Regions from separate parts of the Pseudoalteromonas sp. AS84 genome, predicted to be linked through region 2. Evidence: predicted binding sites of a transcription regulator. Region 2 holds the regulator's gene; each other region holds the start of a gene.
What was found. The regulator sigma-54, encoded in region 2, starts transcription at its own class of promoters, with help from an activator protein. The targets are predictions, from matches to a motif close to GTTGGCACGNNNNTNGNNT.

Region 1 (6,892 bases), on a different contig from region 2:
TGACTCGATTTAATGTGGGATCTTTATCGGAGTTGGTTAGTAAAACACTTGGGCCTCACGAGCGGCAATTAAGAGCCGCTGTAGTTGATGCAATGACCACAAACGAAACGTTGTGGTTTAGAGATCAATACCCATTTGAGTTGCTCCAAAATAAGCTTTTTCCTGAGTTTAAAGACTTAAGGAGGCCTTTAAAAATTTGGTCTGCTGCCAGCTCGTCAGGACAAGAACCCTATTCAATAGCTATGTCAGTAGCTGAATTTAACGCCAAGCAACCAGGTGTGCTTCGTATGGGGGCACAAATTATTGGTACCGATATATCTAATACCATGCTTGATATGTGTAAAAATGCAGAATATGACGCGCTTGCACTTGCCAGAGGGTTATCTGCAGAGCGTCGTAAAAAGTTTTTTAAAGACAGCGGCAATGGTATGGCACAAGTAAACGATACAATAAAAAAACAAGTTAGTTTTAGGCACCTAAACCTGCTTGATTCTTACGCGTTAATGGGCAAGTTTGATATTATTTTTTGCCGTAATGTACTTATTTACTTTGCGCCTGAAATAAAAGCTAAAATTATTAATCAGTTTGCACAAGCATTAAACCCAAAAGGGTATTTATTTTTAGGCGCGTCAGAGTCCCTAACTGGGCTAAGTACTGAATATGATATGGTTAGATGCAACCCCGGTATCATTTACCAAAAGAAATAACTAAGTTAATTCATTTCCCTTAAACGACGCCCTCAGCGTCGTTTTTCTATTTAGATACATAACCTTATAAAAATATAACACTTCCTAATATTAATGGCTTATTTTTTGCTTTATTCATGGGTAAGTCAATTTTTTGGAGAAGGTTATGGCTATCAGTTTTGATAAAGCATTAGGTGTGCATCCGCAAGCCATGTTGATACGTTCACAGCGAGCAGAATTAATTGCAACTAATATAGCTAACGCTGATACGCCTGGCTATAAAGCAAAAGATATAGACTTTGCCTCAGCTTTAAAAGCGGCAAGGTCAACCCAGCAAAGCGGCAATACTATGGTAAGAACTAATGATAAACACATTGGTGGAGGTACTCATAGTATGGGCAGCTCTGAATCATTTCGTTTGCCAAATCAATCAGATACAGGCGATGGTAACTCGGTTGATATACAAGTGGAACGAAACTTGTATACACAGAATGCTATGGAGTATCAGGCCAGCTTGCAATTTTTAAGCGGCAGATTCAAAGGTCTGAATAAAGCTCTCGGTAGTCAAGGATAAAAATTATGAGTTTATATAATGTTTTCGATATTGCAGGTTCGGGTATGAGCGCACAAAATGTTCGCTTAAATACCACCGCTAGTAATATTTCTAATGCTAATACCATTAGTTCATCTCAAGACAAAACGTACCGAGCGCGCCAACCTGTATTTGCGGCTGAGCTAACAAAAGCTTCAGCATCAGCAAGTAACCAGCAGGGCTCCGCAGTTGGTGTTAAAGTTTTGGGCATTGTTGAAAGCGATGCTCCATTACAAATTGAATATAACCCAAATCATCCAAGTGCGGATGAAAATGGCTATATCTATAAACCCAACGTTAATGTTGTAGAGGAGATGGCAAATATGATTTCTGCCTCTCGTTCTTACCAAACAAACGTGCAAGTTGCTGATGCAGCAAAGCAAATGCTAAGTAAAACACTGTTGCTAGGGCAGCGGTAACCGAGGGTAGGTTATGAGTAACGATATTAGTACATCTTCATCCTATTTAGACTCTATACGCTGGCAAGAGCAACAAGTTGCTACCAGTGATACTGAGAGTGATGCGTTAACACAAGAAGACTTTTTCTCTTTGTTAACTCAGCAATTATCGTTTCAAGATCCCAGTAACCCTGCGGATAACGATCAAATGATTGCTCAAATGACGAGCTTTACAATGGCGCAAGGGATCAGCGATTTAAATTCAAATTTTGATAGCTTAGCTTCATCTATGACATCAAATTCAGCTTTGCAAGCATCAACACTTGTTGGCAAGCAAGCTTTACTTGAGTCAAACACCTTAGATTTAAATGAAACGGGTGATGCCAGAGGCTCGGCAGTGGCAGAAGAAGCCGTTGATAACTTAAAAATTAAAGTGACAGATGCATCAGGTCAGCTAGTGAGAACTATTGATATGGGTTCTCAATCAGCAGGTGCAGTTCGCTTTGCGTGGGATGGCAAAAATGAAGCCGGTGAGCGTTTACCTGAAGGTGAATATTCAGTAACCGCTGAAGGAAGCACTGACGGTGAATTTTCAAGCTTGCCCATTGCTACATTTAAAAACATTGAAAGCGTTAATATTAATGGCTCAAGTGGCATTATTATTAACACTAAAGAAGGTGCGGTTAGGCTGACAGATGTAGCTGAAATCGCGTAATAAATTTTAGTATTTTTCGCCTGCTAGCAGGCCACAGACTAACAGGTTAGAGGTGAATTATGAGCTTCAATATTGCATTAACCGGCCTTGCTGCCGCGCAAAAAGATTTAGACGTAACGGCAAATAATATTGCAAACGTTAATACCACAGGTTTTAAAGAGTCACGCGCTGAGTTTGCCGATGTTTACGCTTCATCAGTATTTAGCTCTGGTAAGACTAAAAATGGTGACGGTGTGCAAACAACCATGGTTGCGCAGCAGTTTCACCAAGGCTCACTGCAATTTACAAATAACTCACTTGATTTAGCAATCACTGGTGAAGGTTATTTTGCGATGACCGATGATTTATCTTCGCAAGATTTAACATATACACGTGCAGGTGCATTTAAGCTTAACCAAGATAACTTTATGGTTGACGCAAAAGGTAACTTTTTACAAGCATTCCCAGTTGATTCATCTACAGGTGATACAACGTCGGTAAGTTTGAGCACAACTGATCCAATTCAAATCCCTGACTCGTCTGGTTCTCCTCGCGCAACCGAAAATGTATTTTTGTCGTTTAACTTAGATGCAACGGCGGATCCAACAGGTCTAGATTTTGACCCTACATCCAGTGGTACTTATAACTCATCTACGTCAACAACAGTATATGATTCACTAGGTGAACCTCACATTTTACAATACTTTTTTGCCAAAGAAGATGATGCCGCAGCAGGTGGTACAGATAACAGTTGGAAAGTATATGCAACTCTCGATGGCAAAGTAGTTGATGGCACAACTGGTGGAGAACAAACAACGACACCTTATACACCATTGACCACCCTAGGTTTTGACTCAAGTGGTTTACCATCAACAACAGGTGGTGTGGCAAATACAAATACAACTACTTTTGATGAAATACTACTACCAGCGGGTTCTGGTGCTGGTTTATCAACATTACTAGACAATGGTGCAACTTTCCCAGGTACTGGTATTGAGCTTAACTGGCGCGATGAAAATAACACGGCAGGACGTATCCCAACTCAGTATTCAAGTGGTTTTGAAGTAAAAGCACTCGATCAAGATGGCTCAACAGTTGGTCGTTTAGCCGGAATTGATATTGGCACAGACGGTAAAATTGTTGCCTCTTACAGTAATGGCGACTCAACATTTTTAGGCCAAGTGGCTATGGTACGTTTTCCAAACTCACAAGGGTTATCACAAGTGGGTGATACAAGTTGGAAGCAAAGTATTGATTCAGGCGAACCTGTAGCAGGTGAAGCTGGTTCGGGTACGTTTGGTGGAATTAACTCATCAGCACTTGAGCAATCAAATACTAACCTTACTAATGAGCTTGTAGACTTAATTACTGCACAGCGTAATTATCAAGCAAACTCACGTGCGCTTGAAGTTAACTCAACAATTCAGCAAAGTATTTTGCAGATTCGATAAGTTAAACCCCATTGAATATATTAGGCTGCATTTTTGCAGCCTTTTTTATAAGTCCTCTTTGTAAGCCCTTCTAAATACCTCTCAATGTTGCGTCAAATTTAATCTGGCACCTATTTTGCATTTATAAGTTCAGAGATTTTTTATGTGAGTCGATACTATGGACAAAATGGTCTACATTGCGGCCTCTGGCGCTAAGCAAAGCCTACAAGGGCTTGCGCTTAAAGCCAATAATTTGGCGAATGCAAATACAACAGGATTTAAAGCCGACTTTGCGCAGGCGCGTTCTATGCAAGCGTTTGGCGAAGGTTTGCCTACCCGTGTATTTTCAATGCAAGAGCGTCCGGGTTCTAACATGGTATCGGGTGGCATTGTTCAAACCGGGCGCGACTTAGATATCGCGATGAGCGATAACGCATGGCTTGCTGTGCAAGATGCCTCCGGTAATGAAGCTTACACAAAAGTGGGTACGTTAAACGTTACAGCTCAAGGTATGCTCGTAACCAGCCACGGTCGTCAAGTTATTGGCGAAGGGGGACCTGTTATTTTACCCGTCCCAGTCGAAAAAATAGGGTTTAGCCAAGATGGCGCTATTCAAGTTCGACCACAAGGCGCTCCCGCTAACTTTTTAGAAGAAATAGACACGCTTAGAGTGGTAGAAGCAAATAGCTCACAGCTCGAAAAAGGTAACGATGGTTTATTTAGACCAAAAGCAAATGTAACAGTAGATACCTCTGCCAATGTAAAAGTTTTAAGTGGTTCGCTTGAAATGTCGAATGTGAATCCTGTTCACGAAATGGTCGACATGATAAGCCACCAGCGCCAATTTGAATTACAAGTGAAATTAATGAAAACAGCTGAAGAAATTGACGAGCGTCAAGATCAGTTATTACGCATAGTTTAACTTTAAAGTGAGGACACGATTATGAATCCAGCATTGTGGATCAGTAAAACTGGGCTAGACGCTCAACAAACCGATATATCGGTTATTTCAAATAACTTAGCGAATGCGAGTACCGTAGGTTACAAAAAAAGCCGCGCTATATTTGAAGATTTACTTTATCAAAATATTAATCAACCAGGTGGTCGTTCATCGCAAGATACCGAAATGCCGTCGGGTTTAATGTTAGGTGCGGGTGCTAAAGTTGTAGCTAACCAAAAAGAGTTTACGCAAGGCAACATGTTGACCACCGAAAACTCACTAGATTGGATGATTTCTGGTGAAGGCTTTTTTGAAGTACTGCAACCAGATGGAAATATTGCTTACTCGCGCAATGGTCAGTTTACTACTGATGGCGATGGACGCATCGTAACATCGGGCGCTGGTTACGTTATTCAGCCAGAAATGAATGTACCTGATGACGCGCAATCAATTACGGTTTCGCAAGACGGCGAAGTATCTGTACGTGTTGCAGGGCAAGCCGATAACGTTGTAATTGGTCAGCTAACAATTAGTGACTTTATTAATCCATCAGGCCTTGAGCCAATTGGTCAAAACCTTTATACCGAAACCGCTGTAAGTGGTGCACCTGTACAAGGTAACCCGGGTGTTGAAGGGTTAGGTAGCATTATTCAAGGCTCTCTTGAAACTTCAAACGTAAATGTAACTGAAGAGCTCGTAAATCTAATCGAAACTCAGCGTATTTACGAAATGAACTCAAAAGTAATTTCGGCCGTTGACGAAATGATGAGTTACATCAATCAACAGCTTTAATAGAGTAGGGGGAATTATGCGTAATATTATTTTATTTGCAGCGGGCACATTATTTTTAAGTGGCTGTATGTCTACGCAAAATAGTGAAGTAGTGCAGGACGACCCTTACTACGCACCTATGTACCCCGAGCCTATTTTAGAGCCGCTGGTAGCCACAGGTTCATTATTTAATACTCACACATCAAACGACTTATATTCCGATAAAAAAGCGCTACGTACTGGCGATATAATCACGGTTAAGTTGCAAGAGTCTACTCAAGCAACAAAAGCCGCCAAAACAGAAACAGACAAAGAAACTGAGGCAAGCTTAGACCCCGTTATTGGATTAGGTGGCCTACCTGTCAATATAGGTGGCGATAGCATTCAGTTTGGTATTGGCAGCGATTCGTCGTTTACAGGCGATTCAAAGTCAAACCAGTCAAACAGCTTAGTGGGCGATATTTCGGTTAATGTAATGCGCGTTTTACCTAACGGTAATTTAGTTATACGCGGCGAAAAATGGCTAACGCTTAATACCGGCGAAGAGTTTATCCGTTTAGAAGGTCTCGTACGCCCTCAAGATGTAAGCGCCGATAATACGGTGGAATCAAACCGTATTGCTAATGCACGTATTCAATACTCAGGTAAAGGGCAAACGCAAGAAGCGCAAAGTCCTGGTTGGCTTACACGTTTCTTTAGCAGTTCGCTGTTTCCATTTTAGAGGGTAACAACATGAATAGCCTTAAAGCTTTATGTTTAGTTGTGTTATTAGGTTGGCATTTTACTGCCAGTGCTGAGCGCATAAAAGATGTGTCTATGGTTGAAGGCGTACGCTCTAACCAGCTAGTTGGTTATGGCTTAGTGGTTGGTTTACCGGGCACTGGCGAGCAAAACTCATATACACAACAAAGTTTTAGAGGCATGTTGAACAGCTTTGGTATTACGCTACCTTCAACTCAAAGTCCTAAAATTAAAAATGTTGCCGCTGTGGCGGTGCATGCAGAACTACCTGCATTTAGAAAGCCTGGGCAAGCAATTGATATTACGGTTTCTTCTATTGGTAGTGCAGGCAGCTTACGTGGCGGTACTTTACTACAAACTTTTTTAAAAGGTGTAGACGGTAACGTGTACGCAATTGCACAAGGTAGTTTAATTGTCGGTGGCTTAGGCGCACAAGGCCTTGATGGTAGTAGAGTTGTAATTAACACCCCTACAGTTGGTCGTATACCAAATGGCGCTACAGTTGAGCGCGCCGTGGAAAGCCCATTTATGCAAGGCGATTACATTACTTTTAATTTAAACCGCCCAGACTTTACAACGGCAAAACGCCTAGAAAAAACAATTAATGACTTAGTTGGCCCAAATAGCGCACAGGCAATTG
Region 2 (6,892 bases):
TTTTAGAAGGTAACGTGGTTGCCAAAAACTTAACCGATAACGCCATGATAGACAAAATCAATGCTGATAATATTCAGGTAGATATAAAGCTATTAACAATGCGCTCGGAGCAACCCGTTATCATCACTGGACCCAATTTAAAAATCACCGGCAAAGGCCTAGAAGCCGACTTAAAAACCGAAGTGATAAAACTAATTAACCATACGCGAACCATATATTATGACCAATAAAATATTAAAATCACTTATTATTCCTACACTTATACTAGCATTTAATAGCAGTGCTGCAGAGCCAAATACACAGCCTGCTGCAAATCAAATATCAATAAGCGCCGATAAGCAAGAAGGTCAATTAAAAGCTAATGTCGGGATTTTTGAGAAAAACGTTGAAATTATTCACGGTAACCGCCGTATTACAGCCGACCGTCTCGAAGTACATAAACGCGATGAACTTGGTGATAATAAGCAATTATTAATTGCCACTGGTAGCCCTGCCCACTTTGAAGAGAAGCAATCAGACGGCACGACTATGAGCGCCAGTGCTGACGAAGTACGTTACGATGTATCTAAGCGTTTTTTAACGCTTGTTGGTAATGCACAGGTATCGCAAGCAGGACAAAAAATAAATGCTAAAAGCATTACCTACGACATTGAGCAGCAGCTAATCAGTGCCGAAAAAGATGAAAACTCAACTGACCGCGTTCATACAATTTTAGTACCCATTGAAACTAAAAAAAGTAAAAAAAGCGACAAAGGTCAACCATGAGCACATTAAAAGCAGAACTATTAGCAAAGAGCTATAAAGGCCGTGAAGTTGTAAAAAACGTTGGCCTTGAAGTAAAAGCTGGCAGTATTGTTGGCTTACTTGGCCCTAACGGCGCAGGCAAAACAACCACGTTTTATATGATTGTAGGCCTTGTGCCTAGCGATAAAGGTAAAATATCGATAGATGATAACGATATTACTCTTTTACCTATGCATAGTCGTGCTAGATTAGGCATAGGCTACTTACCGCAAGAGTCTTCAATTTTCAGAAAGCTAACTGTTTATCAAAACTTAATGGCTATTTTAGAAACGCGCAAAGAGTTAAATAAACAAGCTAGAGAAGACACTCTCGATAAATTATTAGATGAATTTAGCATACAACACATTCGTGATAGCCAAGGTATGGCATTATCAGGTGGCGAACGTCGTCGTGTTGAAATAGCACGTGCGCTGGCAGCAGATCCTAAATTTATATTACTGGATGAACCGTTCGCTGGTGTTGATCCAATTTCAGTATTAGATATAAAGAAAATAATAGAACATCTTAAAAATCGTGGGATTGGAGTATTAATTACCGACCATAACGTAAGAGAAACCCTTGATGTTTGTGAAAAAGCCTACATTGTTTCTCATGGGGAGCTGATTGCATCAGGTACTCCAGAACACGTATTAAATGATAAAACAGTACGCGATGTTTACTTAGGCGAGCAATTTAGGCTGTAACATTTACGCCATGTCTTTAAGCATCTGCTAGTATTAATTATAACAACATAAAAGGATTGTTAGAGATACATGAGGCAATCACTACAGCTGCGCATGGGCCAGCAACTTACAATGACTCCACAGCTGCAACAAGCTATTCGTTTGTTGCAACTCAGTACATTGGATCTCCAGCAAGAAATACAAGAAGCTCTCGACAGCAACCCGCTATTAGAGGTTGAAGAACAAGACTACTCAGAAGATGCTGCTGGCAAAAACGAGCAAAAAGCTGATACCGATGACATAACTGTTAGCGCATCTGCCGATGATGCTCCAAGCGAATACGAACAAGATAGTGGTGAAGCACTTGCGAAAGACACGCTAAGTGACGACATGGCTATGGATGTTAGCTGGGATGAGTACATGAGTGCCGCTCCTGCAGCATCATCGGGTCCAATGCCTGAAGATGAATCAATTTATCAAGGTGCCTCTACAGAGACGCTCCATGAGTATTTAATGTGGCAGTTACAATTAACGCCATTTAGCCCTACAGACGAAGCTATTGCTATTGCCATCGTAGAAGCCGTTGATGATTCAGGTATTTTAACACTAAGCTGCGAAGAGATTTTAGAAAGCTTTAATCAAGAAAACGAAGATGATAACGAAGTCGAACTTGATGAAATTGAAGCTGTATTAAAGCGCATCCAACTGTTTGATCCTGTCGGTATTGCTGCACGTAGTTTACAAGAGTGTTTGTGTATTCAGCTTAACCAATTTGATAAAGAAACACCTTACATTAATGAAACAAAAATGATTTTAACCGAGCATATTGATTTATTAGCTGCTCGTGACTATCGTACATTAATGAAGAAAACCAAGCTCAAAGAAGAAGAGCTTAAAGAAGTAATGACATTAATCCATACTCTTAGTCCTAAGCCAGCAGATACTATTGTAAGAGAAGAATCTGAGTATGTTATTCCAGACGTGTCGGTTAAAAAAATTAAAGGCCGCTGGGTTGTTGAGTTAAACCCAGATAGCATGCCTAAAATTCGTGTTAATAGCCAATACGCTGCAATGTCTCGCACTGTAAAATCGAGTGGTGACAGCCAGTTTATTCGCTCGCATTTACAAGAAGCTAAATGGTTTATTAAAAGCTTAGAAAGTAGAAACGACACGCTTTTAAAAGTAACTAATTGTATTGTTAAGCAACAACAAGGCTTTTTTGAACACGGACCTGAAGCAATGAAACCGATGGTTTTAAATGATGTTGCTGAAATGGTAGAAATGCACGAATCAACAATTTCGCGCGTAACAACTCAAAAGTATATGCATACACCCCGTGGTATATTTGAGCTTAAATACTTTTTCTCAAGCCATGTAAGCACCGAAAACGGTGGTGAATGTTCATCTACAGCAATTCGTGCACTTATCCGCAAATTAATCGCTGCAGAAAACTCAGCAAAACCATTGAGTGATAGTAAAATAGCGGATATATTGGCTGAGCAAGGAATTAAAGTAGCAAGACGTACAATCGCAAAATACCGCGAATCTCTGGCTATTCCACCGTCAAATCAGCGTAAAAGCTTGATCTAAGACGCAAAAAAAAAGAGGGTAATGCTTATGCAACTAAACTTAACTGGTCGTCACGTAGAATTAACCGATTCACTAAGAGACTATATTAATACCAAATTTGCGAAGCTAGAAAGACACTCTGATCATATTAATAATGTTCATGTCATTCTTGATGTAGAAAAATTAAATCAAAAAGCAGAAGCTACAATACATGTAAGTGGTGCTGAGCTATTTGCCTCTACGGAACATCAAGATATGTATGCCGCCATTGACTCGTTGATCGACAAGCTCGATCGACAAGTAATTAAACACAAAGAGAAGCTTGCTCGACACTAATATGATGAAATTAAGCTCACTTATATGCCAGGACTGCAGCAAAGCTGCGGTCCTTTTTAATAGCAAAAAAAGAATTTTAGAGTTCATTAGCGAACTTGCTCACGACAAACTTCCGTATTTACCGCAACAGGATATCCTTACTGCTTTAATGAGCAGAGAGAAACTGGGTAGTACAGGTATTGGGCGTGGTATTGCCATTCCTCATGGTCGAATGAGCGGTGCAGAAGAGCCTTTAGCTTTAGTACTCGTTAGCGAAACTCCAATAAATTTTGATGCAATAGATAATCGTCCTGTTGATATTTTTGTCGCACTCATCGTACCAGATGGCGATAACCAACAGCACTTAAAGACTCTCGCAACCATTGCTGATAAACTAAACAACAAAGATTTTTGTAAACAGTTACGCTGTGCAAAATCAGATGCTGAGCTTTACCAAGTTATTGTCGATCAATCATAGTTTTATAAAGGGTGTTAAATGGAGTTAATTATCATAAGCGGCCGTTCTGGTTCTGGAAAGTCGGTTGCTTTACGCGTTGTAGAAGATTTAGGCTATTATTGCGTAGATAATATTCCAGTTAACTTGCTTCCTTCATTAGTTCGCAGTGTGTCTGATAGCTACGATAAAATTGCTGTTAGCATTGATGTGCGAAACATCCCTAAAGAGCAAGATGAATTTAACGATATTCTTGAATACTTACCAGGCTTTGCAAATCCTACGTTATTTTATTTAGATAGCGACGATCAAACGTTGATAAAACGCTTTTCAGAAACACGCAGGTTACACCCACTATCAATTGACTCGCTGCCTCTTGATTTAGCCATCAAAAAAGAAAAAGAATTACTTGATGTATTAATCACCCGCGCCGACTTTATGATAGACACAACTGATTTAAGCGTTCACCAACTTGCAGAATCTATTCGTGAAAAGATTTTAGGTAAAAAAGATAAGCAACTAATTGTCACGTTTGAATCGTTTGGTTTTAAACACGGTATACCAAAAGAAGCCGACTATGTATTTGATGCACGCTTTTTACCAAATCCACATTGGGAACCTGAATTAAAACCTTTAAATGGGTTAGATCAACCCGTTAAAGATTATTTGGCCAATCACAGCATAGTGCAAAAATTCACATGGCAAATTCAAACATTTGTACAAACGTGGTTACCGCACTTAGAGCGAAATAACCGCAGTTATTTAACCATAGCTATCGGATGTACAGGCGGACAACATCGCTCTGTATATTTAGCGCAAACTATCGGTGAAAGTTTTGCAATGACACATCCCAATGTAAAAATTCGCCATCGTGAACAAGAAAAATAATAGAGCTGAATAATCACCTGTTCAGCTTAGGTAGAGTAAGTTATGCACTGTGAAGACACTTTTTTAATAAAAAACAAATTAGGCTTACACGCTAGAGCAGCTACTGTGCTTGCGCAGTTAGCAGTACAATTTGATGCGACAATCACATTATTTCAAGATGATAAAGAAGCCGCGGGCGATAGCGTACTTGCACTAATGTTACTTGAAAGTAGCCAAGGCAAAGAAGTAAAAGTTGTATGCAAAGGCCCCGATTCTGAGCAAGCTTTACATGCTGTTGGAGAGTTAATAGCACAACGTTTTAATGAGCAAGAATAAACAGTTATAAAAATAATGCTCGCATTACTAACGCCTCAACTAAAACAGATATATAAATACGGTTAGTGACGCCAGTTAACTCACCTCTCCTCATAAAGTAATATAAAAATTTATAAAGGACGCCAATGCCTGAAGCTTTTGAACAAGATTACCCACTACAGCAACTAAAACAGGTGACTAAGTCACTCAATAGTGGTCAATTTGTTCAAGTTAGGCGCATGCTCGCAAAAACAGCTCCTTGTGATACCGCATTACTATTAGAATCATCCCCCCATAAAATTCGCCGACTCCTCTGGCAGTTGGTTGATCCTGATGTGCAAGGCGATGTTCTTGAAGAACTATCAGAAGATGTTCGTTTAGGCATTATTGCCCAGATGGAACCTAAGCACATTGCAGCCGCAACAGAGGATATGGGCCACGATGACTTAGGTGAAGTATTACGTAGTCTGCCAGACACCGTTTATAAAGACGTTGTTAGCGCGATGGACATTCAAGACCGTGAACGTGCAACACAAGCACTTTCGTATCAAGAGCGTTCTGCTGGCGCGCTAATGAACACCGATACGGTGACCATTCGCCCCGACGTTACGCTTGATGTTGTACTTAGGTATATTAGGCTACGCGGCGAGTTACCAGAAGGTACCGATGACTTGTATGTTGTTGATAAGCATAACTGCTTTATAGGCGCTTTATCACTCAGTACATTATTAACTAACCCGCCAGAAAAAATTGTTCGCGATTTAATGGATGAAGATTGTGAGTCTATCCCAATCTCTATGGATGAAAGTGAAGTCGCGCAATTATTTGAACGTCATAATTGGATATCGGCCCCCGTAGTTGATGATAACGATCAGCTCCTTGGTCGTGTAACTATCGATGATATTGTTGACGTAATAAGAGAAGATGCGGAGCATAGCTTACTAAGTTTAGCCGGTCTTGATGATGAAGAAGATACCTTTGCACCAGTACTAAAAAGCTCTAAAAAACGCTCAGTTTGGTTAGGTGTCAACTTACTAACGGCACTTGCAGCTGCTTTTGTAGCTAGCTTTTTTGAAGGCACTTTAGATGTTTTACCTATTTTAGCTGTACTTAACGGTATTGTCCCTTCTATGGGTGGTGTTGCAGGTAGCCAATCATTGACGCTTGTTATTCGTGGTATTGCGGTAGGTCATATAAATCAAACAAACCAACGTTTCTTGATGATGAAAGAGCTTGCTATTGGCGCGTTAAACGGGGTTTTGTGGTCGTTGTTAATAGCAGGTGTTATTGCCCTATGGCAGTGGGACTTTATGCTTGGTGGCGTACTCGCCTTCGCTATGTTTATGAACTTAGTGGTGGCAGGTGTTGCTGGTGCGAGTATCCCTATTATTCTTAAAAGAATGAATATAGACCCAGCACTTGCAGGGAGTGTAGTGCTAACCACGGTGACAGATATTGTGGGTATATTCGCCTTTTTAGGTACTGCTACTTGGTTGCTGGTTTAAATTAGAAACTTTTGCAAATAACTAAAGTAAAAAACACTTAGGGTAAAGTTGCAGCTATGACAACGGATACTAAAAATAAAAAAGACACACCTAAAAAAACGCCAAAACAAAAAGGGCTATCAATATTAAAAAGTGTATTGATATATGGCTCTATATTTTTCGTAATTTATAACGCTGTTAATTGGTGGAGGCAACCGGTCATGCCTGCAAATCCTCAATTACAATTAATAGACTATAAAGGGCAAAACATTGATTTATCAGCAATGAGCCAAGATAAACCAACGCTTGTGTACTTTTGGGGAACTTGGTGCCCTATTTGTAGTATTACCTCCCCTGCCATAAACGAACTCGCAAACGAGAATAACTACCCTGTCGTGAGCATCGCAATAAAATCAGGTTCT
Region 3 (6,892 bases), on a different contig from region 2:
TTGATTTTTTTTAGTTAGCTTTGCAATACGGAGCGCTTTTTTATCAATACTCTTACTTTCTAAGCATAAGTATAAAATAAGACCTGCGAGTAATTCAGGGTAAAAAGCAAACTCAAGCAATAACACGACAATAATGAGAATAACACTTAAAATGAGCGTGCTTGCGAGTATAGCTGCTAAATATTGATAGCTTTTAGGTTCTTTGCGTTTGTATATACGCTTGCCAATAGCACTAAAAACCGCGCTTAACGCTGTATTAGGATGATACCAGCTAACAAGAGGAATAAAGCGCTCAGCAAGGAGCGCTAGTATGAAGGCAATAAAGTCCAAGTGGTTTTGAACAATATTGCTAAGCATTTAAAGAGACACTGCAGTTAGCTTTTCTAAAAGTGCGACAACCATTTTAGATGAGTTGATTGATGCTGTTTCTAGGTATTCTTCAAATGATTGTGGTGACTCTTTACCTGCAATATCAGACATTGAGCGAATAACAACAAATGGCGTGTTAAGCGTAAAACACGTTTGTGCAATTGAAGCGCCTTCCATTTCAACGGCAAGCATTGTAGGAAAATCACTGCGTGCTTTATCAATACGTACCGGATCACACATGAAGGTGTCGCCAGTACAAATTAAGCCAACAAGTGTTTTAACATCACTGATTTGTTCGATTGTTTGTTGTGCTGCTTCTACTAATTTTGGGTGAGCTGCAAAGCCTGCTGGCATTTGAGGTACTTGGCCAATTTCGTAGCCAAAAGCAGTAACATCTACATCGTGGTGACGTACTTCTGACGAAATTACTACGTCGCCAACACTTAGTGATGGATCGAATCCACCGGCAGAGCCTGTGTTAATTACGCAATCAGGTTTGAAGTTATCAATCAGTAAGGTGGTTGCAATCGTTGATGCTACTTTACCAATACCAGATTGAACAAGTGTTACTGTGTTACCAGCCAATTCACCAGTATAAAAAGTGAAACCTGCTTTAGTTAAAATTTGTGGGTTTTGCATCGCTTCACGTAAAATTTTAACTTCTGGCTCCATTGCGCCAATAATACCAACATTCATAATGTTTAATTCCTGAGTTTGAATCACTTGATTATACGTGAAGTTAGCAATAAAAAACAAAAAAGCGAGCTTGTTTATGAGCTCGCTTTAAATACTTTTTAGGAGAGTATTTAATTTGGTTTTTAAATTTCAGCTAAAGCAGTTGTTTGTGCTTTAGCTTGAGAAGGTGAAAGTACCGCTGGCTTATGTGAGCGATTACGAACAGGGCGCTGCGTTTGTGTTGCTGCAGGCTTACCAAGTTTAAACATAATTGCATCGCGTACTTCAGAAGGACGGTAGCCCGATTTAACTTTCATACGAATATGTGGAATACCCGCAGACTCTAATGCACCGTTTACAAACCAGTCGCGTTGAGCTTTGTGGCCATCTTTATTGGCATTGTTAACTAGGTCAACAGCCGCAACAATAGTAAGTTTTTCTTTGTCGATTAATACAAAGTCGAGTTGCTTATTTTTAGCTTTAGCTAAAGCAGCACGTTTAGATTTAACTGAAAGACCTTGCTTACAGTCAATAACGTCAATTAACTTAACGCGACTAACAACTTTATATTGATCGCCAACAGCACGCTCGAGAAGATTTAAAAAAGCGCCTTCAACCTGAGTGAAAACAGTTTGCTTGCGGGTAAAAGGATACGGGTTTCCGCCATCGTCATTAAATTTTGACGCAACAACAGAGGCCCCGACAACTAACACTAAGATTAATAATAAAGCGAATTCCATACGGTAACTCCATAACAACAAATTGACACTGCTCAAATAAAGCAATTTACGTGCCTAAAAAGTATGGGTTATAAAATAAATACCGTTTGTTTTAAAAGTAAAACTACGCAGCAATTAAGCTTTGTAGCCACTTTCAATGCCTTTAACCGCAATAGCTACAGCATCGTGTGCATGTAGTGATTCATAATGGTTTATTTGCAGCCAGTAGTCACTGTAATTACCATCCTCCAGCAATGCTTTTATTTTACGTGCGGCATCTTCACAAAACATAAGGTTTTGGCCATTTAAACGGGCAAATTCTTGCTCGTCTTCGCGTTTTACTGCCGCTTGTACAGGCGTTTTAAGTTCAGCTTCAAGGGTATTAATTAGCGTCACAACGTCAAACTCTTGAATATTGCTATCAAGCTTTACTTTTACGTTTGCAATAGAGCGCTGCGAGTGAGGTGTCGCTACAATACCTTGTGTAGTGCCTAGCCACTCGTGGACATCTTTTTGGCTTAAGGTTTCTTGGTTAAACTTTTCGTTAAACGCGTTTTGTATAAGCTGTCGCGCAAGTGCCGCAGAGCATGGGCACGTTGAAGAATAGGTAACATCTACGGTTAGCTCGTAGCTAATAATGTTATTTTCAATTGTACTGGTAAGTACAACTGGGTAGCTTTTCCAGCCCGCTTTACCACTTAATAGTGATTTACGGCGGAGCGGTAATTCAAATTTAAATTCAATTTGTGCTTTATCGCTTAGCCCTTCGTGGCTAGTTATAAAGGTATCGAGTGCTTGCGCTATTGTTTGCGGATTAACTTGCTGCTCGGTTGAAAGCAGGTCAAGTGCCAAAAATAGGCGTGACATATGAATGCCTTTGGCATCTTCTTTATGCAAATTAACAAATGCACGGGCTTTAGCGTTTACCGTTACCGGTGATAAGTCTCGCGATTCAAAAATAAATGGCAGTTCGATTTCGCCCATGCCAACCCAGTCTAATTTACCTGTTTGTAAAGCGGGTGCTGTGTCTGCTATATCTGGCATATTGGTTTGCATGTGCGCTACTCGTATTTGGAGATAATAAAGCGGGGCATTTTACACTAAATAATTTATTGCTGAAATGAAGAGTTGAGGAGAGAAGCAAAATCAAACATGAAAATTTTTGTTTTTATCGCACAACATGGGTAGTGGTAGGATAAAAATGCTAAAATCTGGAAAAATGGTATGTTTGCGCATACGCATTGCCTTCTTTATATATAAGTACACAGCTAAGAGATAAAATTACGTATGACCGATTATTCTTTGAGCCCTTGGGCTCGGGTACTTTCCAGCTTAATAACGCGATTTGGTGAATTTAAAACAGCAGCTATTTGTTACACTTTATTTTTAACTGTATCTCTTATTTTATCGAGCATGTTTTATTATGTTGCGATAGGCGAATTGAACCTTGTTGATATTTTGGCTGTGGTGTTTTTTACTGCTGTAGTTTCTCCTTTAATTATAAGTGTATTACTTAATTCAATTCGTCAATTAGATGCCTCGTATGCTTATTTAGATAGTGCAACCAAACAAGAAAAGCTATTAAACCAAACCTTAAAAGACAACATTAGCCGTTTAAATATTGAAATTGATGAGCGTAAAATGGCGTTTCATGCCAAGCACCGCGCTATCGAAGAGTTGCGCCGAGAAATTGCTGAGCGTAAAAAAACTCAACAAGAACTTGCTCAACAAAGCATGTTGCAACGCTCAATAGTTGATTCATCTCCCGATTTATTTTATTACCGCGATAACAACGGTGTATTTGCAGGCTGTAATAAAATGTTTGAAGAAGTAATGGGTAAATCAAGCAGCGAACTCATTGGTAAAACGGTTGAGCAAATATTTCCGAGTCATTTTTTAGCTGAAGTTTTGGCAACCGACAAAGAGGTAGAGCAGAGCCATAAAGCACTAACTATAGATGTAGGCTATGAAGTGGACGGTGAAACACGTTGGTTTGAGCTGCGTAAATTACCTTTTATAAATGATGACGGTGACTACATTGGTTTATTGGGTTTTGGTCGTGATATCACTAGCCGTAAAGAAGCAGCTCAAGCACTTGAAACTGCCTATAAAGACAAAGGTAAGTTTATTGCTACGCTGAGCCATGAACTACGTACACCATTGAATGGTATTGTTGGTTTAACGCGTATGCTATTAGATACAGAGCTTAATAAGCAACAGCGTAGTTGGGGCAATACTATTTTTTCGAGTGCTGAAACACTCGGTAATATTTTTAACGATATTATTGATTTAGATAAAATAGATAGAGATCAGCTCGATATAGCAACCAACTCTATAAATGTGTCAGACTTTATAAACGATGTAGTTAACTTTGCGGGTTTAATAGCAGAGCAGAAAGAACTTGAATTTGATATTAAGCGCAATGGCATGCTGGATATTTATGCGCAGCTCGATCCAACTCGACTACGCCAAGTTGTTTGGAACTTAATTAACAACGCAGTTAAGTTTACTCAACAAGGAAAAGTAACACTCGAATGTAGCCGAGAAAATCGTGTAGAAGGCCCATGGTTAGTTATTAAGGTATCGGATACTGGTCAAGGTATTCCACCCGAGCAGCTTGCCCATATATTTGATATGTATTACAAAGCACCGGATTTAAAAGGGACTAACGCGATAGGCTCAGGTATTGGTTTAGCTGTAACCAAGGCACTTGTAAGTGCAATGAAAGGGATAATCACAGTCAATAGTACTGAAGGTGAAGGAAGTTGTTTTACAGTGCAAATACCGCTTAGTTTATGTATTGCACCTACAGAGCAAAGTTATGTTGGCCGAGGCTTGTATATTTTACTAGTGGAAGATGTGCCTCTTAACGCCGAAATTGCTACAAACTTATTAGAGCAACGCGGCCATGAAGTTTTATGGGCTGAAACCGGTGAGGATGCACTTTCGTTTGTTGAAACCGAAGATGATCTCGACTTAGTTCTACTTGATATGCAGTTACCAGATATAAACGGTGACGTGGTTGCTAAGCAAATACGTTCAGATAGCCATTTTGATAAATTACCAATAGTTGCTTTAACAGCTAATGTACGTAGTGCTGAAAAAGAGCTTGAGGGTATATCAATACAAGGTGCGTTGGCTAAACCAATTAACACAGTTAAGCTTGATAAAATGCTGGCTGACTTATTTGGCATTAAGCAAAGTGAATGCTCAGAACCACAACTTAAAGTGAGTGAAGAAGCACTTGAAGGTATTGATGCACACCTATTAGATATTGAAACAATAGAAGACTTTGTAAATTCAATGGGTTTGGTCGTATTTAGGCGCAGTAGTCAGTTATTCGAAAAGCTAAGTCCACAATATCAGCAAGAATTACTTACTTCATTAACTGCCGGTGATAGAGAAGAATATGAATCAGTGGCACATAAACTTAAAGGTGCGGCTGGCTCAGTAGGTCTTAATGATGTGCAGCTTCATGCCAAAGTAATGGAGCATGGTGCAATAGATGAATCTGATGAAGTATTAAAGAAGTGGTTAGATGTTCTAGCAGATAAAATAAATGAAGGACAAAAAGCCCTTCATTTATTTTTACAGCAATTAGAGTGAAACTAATTAGCTCTCATTAAGCGTCAATTTTACCAATGAAACGGTAACCTTCACCATGGATGGTGCTGATTAACTCTGACGTTGAGTTATCACTTTCAAAATGCTTACGAATTCGACGAATAGTAACATCAACAGTACGGTCATTTGCACGAAGCTCACGTCCTGTCATGTGTTTAATTAATTGCTCACGGCTAAAGATACGACCTGGAGAATCAAGCATTAAACGAAGTGCTCTGTACTCACCTTTTGGTAAACGCTTAGCGTCGCCATTTGGAGAAGTAAGACAACGGCTATTTTCATCAAGTTCCCAGCCGTTAAATGTAATAACACCATTTGTTTCTAGTGCTGACTCTTCACCGCCTAAAGCAGTACGAGTAATAAGGTTGCGAGCTCTAATAGTTAATTCACGTGGGTTGAATGGCTTAGTAACGTAGTCATCTGCGCCAATTTCAAGACCTAAAATACGGTCAACATCATTGTCACGACCTGTTAGGAATATAAGGCCCACTTTACGCTTTTGGCGTAATTCACGGGCTAAAATAAGACCGTTTTTACCAGGAAGGTTGATATCCATAACTACAAGATTAACGTCATCGTTATTTGTAAGCTTGTCATGCATATCATCGCCATCAATGGCTTCAATAACTTTGTACCCTTCAGCTTCAAATAAACTAACTAGGTTCAGTCGAGTTACGTCTTCATCTTCTACGATTAGAATGACTGGCGTTTGCATTATTAATTAACCTTTTGGAATATTTTATTTATAAAAAACCGGTGACGAATTTATAACCGATTACTAGAGATTATAGGATTATACCCATTTGTTAACAAGGAAAAAACAAATTGGATAAAAATAAAACAGTAGGGTGTCCAAAGTCTACTAAAAAGGGCAGTGCAAAAACTACTGTTTAATTGATATATACGTGGATGTAGCTATTTGAATCATAAAGTCGAAGCCATTTTCCTTTAATAATTGATACATCATTCAATCAAACAAGGTACTTAAAATAATCAGACTAATTCAAAGCAAAACTATATCACTTTCTAACCTTTCATCAATGTATGTGATACAGCAAAGATAAAAAAGTTCATAAATCGCTTAGTAATATTTATTTAATGTAATTAAATAGTATTACACGCTTATCACATGCCTCATTAATGAGGTCATTAAATGCGAATTCAAGGATAAATTTTAAATATATGTACTTTTTAGTGATCTTTATTTAAGGAATAGTAATTATAAAGCGAGCACCGTGTTTTTCTTCAAGATCAAACATAACTCTTCCGCCGAGAGCCTGTGTTACTAAGTTGTATACTAAGTGCATCCCTAGGCCGCTTGCGCCTTGTCCTCGCTTTGAAGTTACAAAAGGGTCAAAAATTCTATTTTTAATATTTTTATCAACGCCTTGACCATTGTCAGAATAAACGATTGTTAATTTTTTCCCTACCAGTTCTACATCAAAGCGAATTTCATTATTTTCTTTACCTATAAATCCATGGATTACCGAGTTCATAAGTAACTG

Region 1: WNY79_RS12310 (flagellar basal body rod protein FlgF) is a predicted target of sigma-54. The motif match lies at 3,924-3,942, and genes of this name have one in related genera.
Region 3: WNY79_RS10110 (DUF2726 domain-containing protein) is a predicted target of sigma-54. The motif match lies at 1,824-1,842, and genes of this name have one in related genera.

The regions. Positions count from the first base shown of each region.
Region 1 covers NZ_JBBMQY010000010.1:128,570-135,461, reverse strand. Annotated here, with positions in the region: gene WNY79_RS12335 (protein-glutamate O-methyltransferase CheR) at 1-707, shown strand, start outside; gene flgB (flagellar basal body rod protein FlgB) at 853-1,260, shown strand; gene flgC (flagellar basal body rod protein FlgC) at 1,266-1,697, shown strand; gene WNY79_RS12320 (flagellar hook assembly protein FlgD) at 1,711-2,391, shown strand; gene flgE (flagellar hook protein FlgE) at 2,451-3,821, shown strand; gene WNY79_RS12310 (flagellar basal body rod protein FlgF) at 3,979-4,722, shown strand; gene flgG (flagellar basal-body rod protein FlgG) at 4,744-5,532, shown strand; gene flgH (flagellar basal body L-ring protein FlgH) at 5,549-6,232, shown strand; gene WNY79_RS12295 (flagellar basal body P-ring protein FlgI) at 6,244-6,892, shown strand, end outside.
Region 2 covers NZ_JBBMQY010000016.1:74,132-81,023, forward strand. Annotated here, with positions in the region: gene lptC (LPS export ABC transporter periplasmic protein LptC) at 1-230, shown strand, start outside; gene lptA (lipopolysaccharide transport periplasmic protein LptA) at 220-765, shown strand; gene lptB (LPS export ABC transporter ATP-binding protein) at 762-1,487, shown strand; gene WNY79_RS15455 (RNA polymerase factor sigma-54) at 1,557-3,056, shown strand; gene hpf (ribosome hibernation promoting factor) at 3,084-3,371, shown strand; gene ptsN (PTS IIA-like nitrogen regulatory protein PtsN) at 3,376-3,828, shown strand; gene rapZ (RNase adapter RapZ) at 3,847-4,692, shown strand; gene WNY79_RS15475 (HPr family phosphocarrier protein) at 4,735-5,007, shown strand; gene mgtE (magnesium transporter) at 5,133-6,491, shown strand; gene WNY79_RS15485 (protein disulfide oxidoreductase) at 6,548-6,892, shown strand, end outside.
Region 3 covers NZ_JBBMQY010000008.1:29,970-36,861, forward strand. Annotated here, with positions in the region: gene ampE (regulatory signaling modulator protein AmpE) at 1-357, opposite strand, end outside; gene mtnN (5'-methylthioadenosine/S-adenosylhomocysteine nucleosidase) at 358-1,065, opposite strand; gene WNY79_RS10110 (DUF2726 domain-containing protein) at 1,188-1,784, opposite strand; gene folE2 (GTP cyclohydrolase FolE2) at 1,899-2,819, opposite strand; gene arcB (aerobic respiration two-component sensor histidine kinase ArcB) at 3,051-5,369, shown strand; gene arcA (two-component system response regulator ArcA) at 5,386-6,102, opposite strand; gene WNY79_RS10130 (ATP-binding protein) at 6,593-6,892, opposite strand, start outside.